One region of the Neisseria dentiae genome, then DNA from elsewhere that is predicted to be linked to it. Evidence: predicted binding sites of a transcription regulator. Region 1 holds the regulator's gene; the other holds the start of a gene.

Region 1 (3,211 bases):
CTTGGATAATGTTGCGCCGCAGCAGGTCGTCCTGGTTGAGGCGGTAGCCGCGCATCACGGGCAGGCGGCCGGCGTCGATGGCGGCGTAGTAGGCATCGATGTCGCGCTCGTTCTGAACATAGACATTGGCGATTTTGCCGATAGACGACACGCCCAAGGCAATCAGATCACAGTCGGCATAAGTGGAATAGCCTTGGAAATTTCGTTGCAGCCAGCCTTCTTTCAACGCCAGCGAGAGTTCGTCGTCGGGTTTGGCGAAATGATCCATGCCGATAAATACATAGCCGCGGGCGGTGAGCGTTTGCACGGCGTATTGCAGAATATCGAGTTTTTCTTCGCTGCCGGGAACGGCGGCGGTGTCGATGCGGCGCTGCGGTTTGAAAATATGCGGCAGATGGGCGTAGTGGTAAAGCGCCAGGCGGTCGGGGTCGAGCGAAAGCACGGTTTCGAGGGTGGGTTTGATGCTTTCGAGCGATTGGTGCGGCAGGCCGTAAATCAGATCCACGCTCACCGATTTGAACCCCGCTTCGCGTGCGGTCTCAATCACTTCGCGCGTTTCTTCAACAGTTTGCACGCGGTTGACTGCTTCCTGCACTTTCGGGTCGAAGTCCTGAATGCCCACGCTCATGCGGTTGAAGCCCAGCCTGCCCAAATGCAGCACGGTTTCGCGGCTGACCTTGCGCGGGTCGATTTCTATCGAATATTCGCCGCCGGGAATCAAATCGAAATAGCGCCGTATCATCGCAAAAACGCGCTCAAGCTGCCCGTCGCTCAAAAACGTGGGTGTGCCGCCGCCGAAATGCAGCTGCGCCAACTGATGGCGGCCGTCCAGATGTGGGGCGAGCAGCGCCATTTCTTTTTCGAGGTATTCGAGGTAGGCATCGGCGCGGGTTTTGTCTTTCGTGATGATTTTGTTGCAGCCGCAGTAATAGCAGATGGTATTGCAGAAAGGAATATGGATATAAAGCGACAAGGGTTTGTTTAAAGCCCCTGCGTGACGCATATTGAGTGATTCCAAATAGTCGGTTTCGCCAAAACCGCTGTGGAAGCGGTCGGCGGTCGGGTAAGAAGTGTAGCGGGGGCCGTTGGAAGGTAGAGAAGCAATCAGCCCGCGGTCGAATTCAGGCTCAGTGTTGTTGTGTATCTTTATGATTTTCATTAAATAATTTTCTTGATTCGGAATGGATAGGCAAACCAAAGGTAGTTTGATAGAATACCTGCACTATCATAAACAAGCCTTGACTGGAGTCAATAGTCCTTAAGTCGCGGCTTAACTATATAAAAGTTGCTCAGAAGAAAAGGTGCCCGCTATGCCCGCACACACTGCCCAACATCAGATGAAAACGCTGTGTTCAACGTGTTCCTTACGCGAACTGTGCCTGCCCGTTGGGCTGATGCCGACCGAGTTCGCCCAACTGGATGCCGTTATCCGCCAAAGCCGGCGTTTGAAAAAAGGCGAATATCTCTTTCGTGCGGGCGAGCCGTTTACCTCACTGTTTGCCATCCGCACGGGTTTCTTCAAAACCACCATCGCCAGCCAGGACGGGCGCGACCAAGTAACCGGCTTTTTCATGTCGGGCGAACTGATCGGCATGGACGGCATCTGCACACACACCCACAGTTGCGATGCCGTGGCCTTGGAAGACAGCGAAGTGTGCGAGCTGCCGTTTTCGCATATGGAAGAGTTGGGAAAGAATATTCCCAGCCTGCAAACCCACTTTTTCCGCCTGATGAGCCGCGAAATCGTGCGCGACCAAGGCGTGATGCTGCTGTTGGGCAATATGCGCGCCGAAGAGCGGTTGGCGGCTTTTCTGCTCAACTTGTCCAACCGCCTGTATGCCCGCGGTTTTGCCGCCAATGATTTTATTTTGCGGATGTCGCGCGAAGAAATCGGCAGCTATCTGGGGTTGAAACTGGAAACCGTCAGCCGAACCTTGTCGAAATTCCATCACGAAGGGCTGATTTTGGTCGAACACAAACACATCAAAATTTTAGAGCCGCAGGCTTTGAAGAAAATGGTTTCCGGCTGCGAACACGCCGTATAACTATTTGAACCCCAAAAGGCCGTCTGAAAAATATTTTTCAGACGGCCTTTAAATATTTCCGTTTAGGATTTTAGATGGAAAAATCTTCCTCAATCGGTTCATATAACATTTTGTCAATCTGCGTGCGGGTGAGTTTGGGTGCAAACAGATTAATAAAGTCATAAGTATAGCCGCGCAGATAGGTATCCGGCCGCAGTGCGATGTAGGTGTGGGAAGGCTCGAACAAATGCGAAGCATCGATCAGGTGCAGATCACTGTCGGTTTTGACATCGTAAGCCATTTTCGCCATCAAACCCACGCCCAGGCCCAGCCTTACATAGGTTTTCAACACATCGGTGTCGGCCGACGACAACGCCACGGTAGGCAAATCCAAGCGGGCTTTCTGAAACGCACGGGCAATATTATTGTTGTGGTTAAGGGCAAATTCGTAAGTTACCAGCGGAAAAGCCGCCAAGTCTTCGATTGCCAACGGATGGCGGCAGTCTAAAAGCGGATGGTCGTCCGGCACAACCACCGCATGTGTCCACGCTTCGCAGGGCAGTTTGCGCAACTCGCCGTTTTCCTCCAGCGCTTCGGTGGCAATTGCAAAGTCGGCTTCGCCGTTAACCACCATTTGCGCCAGCACGTCGGGGCTGCCCTGCTTGATGCTCAGGCGCACTTTGGGGTAGCGCTGCACAAATTCCGCCACAATGGCCGGCAGCGCATAACGTGCCTGCGTGTGGGTGGTGGCGATGGTTAACGAACCGCTGTCGTGTTCGGTAAACTCGCTGCCGATATTCTTAATATTCTGCACATCGCGCAAAATCCTTTCGGCCAGCTCTAAAACCGCCTTGCCCGGTTGCGAAACCGAGACCACGCGTTTGCCGCTGCGGATAAATATCTGTATTCCCAACTCTTCTTCCAGCAGCCTGATTTGTTTGGAAATGCCCGGTTGGGAAGTAAACAGGGCTTCGGCGGCTTCAGATACATTCAGATTGTGGCGGTAAACTTCGAGCGCGTAACGCAATTGCTGTAATTTCATCTTAAAAAACCAAGCGGCGGGAGTTTATGGGTTTTGTAGATTCTGTACGACAAACGCTTGGCAATGTAGCACACTTTGGCAAAATCTGCCCGATTGTCTCGGTGAAAGGGTTAAAGCTTTTGTTTTTTAATAAACAATCTGTTAT
Region 2 (3,211 bases), 1.2 Mb from region 1:
TGGCCGTGCTCGAAAACCACCAAAACGCCGACGGCAGCATCAACATTCCCGCCGCACTGCAACCCTATATGGGCGGCATTGCCAAGTTGGAAGCGGAATAAGCGGTGCAACGTTACCGCTGCCTGCTTTCCGCTTTAATCCCAATAATTTTAAAGAAGCCATTTTAGCTTCGCAGAAACTTGTTTCCTTTCGGAAACTGCGTTTTCAGACGGCCTACAACCTTTGCAAAAATATTTTCAGGCTGTCTGAAATGCTTAAACCCCGCCATTCCCGCGTAGGCGGGAATCCAGATGGAAATATTGAAGTATTGATTAAACAAATACTTAGATGCCAAGTGTCTGGATTCCCGCCTACGCGGGAATGACGGAAATCAGATTTTTTCAGATAGTAATTTGGATTTTGCAAAGGTCTCGGCCTGCCGCATCCCGAGGCCGTCTGAAACCCGGATACCGCCATGCCCAAAGCCACTTTCTATACCCACGTCGGCAACCTCGCCGCCTTTGTCTGCCGCCTGGCCGAGCGCGCCGTGAAAAGCGGCGGCAAAGTGCTGCTGTGGGCGGATTCGCCCGAAACGGCCGAGCGGCTGGACAGGCAATTGTGGCAGTTTGAGCCGGAAAGTTTCCTGCCCCACGAGCTGTGGGCGCACGGCCAAGCGTTTCCGCAAAACGTGCCGCTGGCGGTGGGCTGCGGCAGTGAGTTGCCCGACGTGCCCCCCGATACGGTGGTGTTGAACGCCTCTCCCGATTTTTGGTGCGACGCCCCTTCCCCGCCCGCCCGCGTGCTGGAAATCGTCGGCACCGGTTTGGAAGAGCTGGCCGACGCCCGCGAACGCTTCAAAGCCTACCGCAAACAAGGCTTTGAAATCGAGCATCATAATATGCAGGGCAAGGCGTAAATTCCGTCAATATATTCAAATCAATGGCTTAATAACAGCTCCGTCAAACCCGGGCCAAGCCCGGGTATGACGTATGTACTTTCTTCCGCAACGGCCTTTCTACCCCCAAAACCCAACCAACCCGAGACCTTTGCAAGTCGTTTAGGCCGTCTGAAATATTCAACCATCGTCATTCCCGCGCAGGCGGGAATCCAGCCCTAAAATCATCAAGTATTTTATTTCAATAGCTTACAAAAAAACGACTGGATTCCCGCCTGCGCGGGAATGACGAGACACAAACGTTTTCAAGTTTGAATTGTTTTTTTGCAAAGGCCCCAACCCACCTTTCTTCCTGATTCAGGTCAACAAACCCAAAACTATCGTTCATTAGTTAACAGATAGAATTGAGTATTTGCCTAAAAAGTATTAACATGACCTTGAAAGTAAATAAAAACCAATACCAATATTAAATCGTTTATCTTTGATATTCCGTCTTACCGCTTTCCGATTGTTTAACCATCAAAAAAGAAAGTAGGTTCCTTATGTCTGCTGTTCCGCTCTCTTCCCTAAGCAAAGGCACTTATGCCCACATCGATTCCATTCAGCCCCAAGCCGTGTTCGGCGAGTTGGACGAACTCGTCGGCCGCCGTTTGGCCGATTTGGGCTTTTCCAACGGTATGCCGCTGGTGGTGGTTGCCGTGGGGGCGCTCGGCAAAGGGCCGTTTGCCGTGCGTTTGGGCAACCAGTCGCAGTTCGCCCTACGCGCGCCCGAAGCGGCCAAAATCATGTGCCGCGTGGTAACCGAACATTTCTAAACTGCTTTCAGACGGCCTCAATTTCCCACAACCTTTCAGGCCGTCTGAAAAAGTGAAAACAATTCAAATAACCTGCAAGAGGATACGATATGCAAGCCGATGCCGTTTCTTTAAGCTATTTTGCGCTTTTGGGCGCGCCCAACTGCGGTAAAACCGTTTTATTCAACGGGTTGACCGGCTCCAATGCCAAAGTGGCCAACTATCCGGGCGTAACGGTTGATAAGCGCGAGGGCGTGTTTATCGACGATGCTTCCATCCACATCATCGACCTGCCCGGCACTTACAGCCTGCGCACCACCAGCCCCGACGAGGCGGTGGCGCGCGATATGGTGCTGGGCAAACTCGACCGGCAACCCGATGCGATTATCGCCGTGGCCGACGCCACCAACCTGCGTATGACCCTGCGCATGATGCTGGAGCTGAAAATGCTGGGGCTGCCGATGGCGGTGTCGCTCAACTTAAGCGATGTCGCCCGTTCGCGCGGCCTGCAAATCGACGCGGCCAAACTCAGTAAGCTGCTGGGCGTACCGGTGTTGGAAACCGTGGCGGTGAGCAAAGACGGCATCCGCGGCGTGCGCGAGGCGGTGGCGAAACTGCCGCGCCGCTTAAACACACCCGTTGATACGGCCACCGCCGAACGCCTGCTCAACAACCTCGACAGCAACGCGCTTTACGAGCAGGTGGAAGATATTCTGCGCCAAGTAGTGCGCACCGAAATGAAGCTGCCCGAATGGCACCGCCGCTTGGATTCGCTGGTGCTGCACCCTGTTTGGGGCTTTGCCATTCTGGCGGTGATTCTGTTGCTGGTATTCCAAGCCGTTTATTCGTGGTCGGCGCCGCTGATGGATGCCATCGAAGGCGGTTTCGGCGCATTGGGCGAGTGGGTAACAACCGTGATGCCGGCCGGCGTATTGCAGGATTTGATTGTGAACGGCGTGATTGCCGGCATGGGCAGCGTGCTGGTGTTTCTGCCGCAGATTACCATTCTGTTTGCGTTTATCCTGCTGCTCGAAGATTCGGGCTATCTGCCGCGCGCGGCTTTTCTGCTCGACAACCTTCTCTCGAAAAGCGGGCTTTCCGGCCGCTCTTTCATTCCGCTGCTTTCCGGCTTCGCCTGCGCCGTGCCTGCCGTGATGTCGGCCCGCACCATTCAAGACCCGCGCGAACGTTTGGTAACGATTCTGATTGCGCCCATGCTCACCTGTTCGGCACGGCTGCCGGTTTATGCGCTGATTATCGCCGCCGTGATTCCGCAGCAAACCGTGTGGGGCGTGTTTAACCTGCAAGGCTTAACCCTGTTTGCCCTGTATGCGGCAGGTATCGCTTCGGCGGCGCTGACGGCTTTCGTGATGAAACGCCTCGCCCGCAAACAATCGGGTATCCGCCAGTTTCCGCTGCTGATGGAGCTGCCCACTTTCCGTATGCCCAACTTCAAACACATCATCACCAGCCTGTGGGATCGTGTGAAAGCGTTTTTAAAACGCGCCGGCACGGTGATTTTTGCCTTAAGTGTGGTGTTGTG

Evidence for each region. Region 1 encodes FNR, which switches genes on or off when oxygen is low (the NO sensors DNR and NnrR bind a similar motif). Its sites were predicted from a motif close to TTGATNNNNATCAA; they were not measured.
Region 2: a site for FNR is predicted at 1,227-1,240, ahead of H3L92_RS02855 (FeoA family protein). Genes of this name have one in related genera too.

Annotation. Positions count from the first base shown of each region.
Region 1 is NZ_CP059570.1:2,164,491-2,167,701, reverse strand. Features, by position in the region: gene hemN (oxygen-independent coproporphyrinogen III oxidase) at 1-1,159, opposite strand, end outside; gene fnr (fumarate/nitrate reduction transcriptional regulator Fnr) at 1,311-2,045, shown strand; gene H3L92_RS10125 (CysB family HTH-type transcriptional regulator) at 2,116-3,066, opposite strand.
Region 2 is NZ_CP059570.1:622,292-625,502, reverse strand. Features, by position in the region: gene serS (serine--tRNA ligase) at 1-101, shown strand, start outside; gene H3L92_RS02860 (DNA polymerase III subunit chi) at 455-895, shown strand; gene H3L92_RS02855 (FeoA family protein) at 1,417-1,689, shown strand; gene feoB (ferrous iron transport protein B) at 1,779-3,211, shown strand, end outside.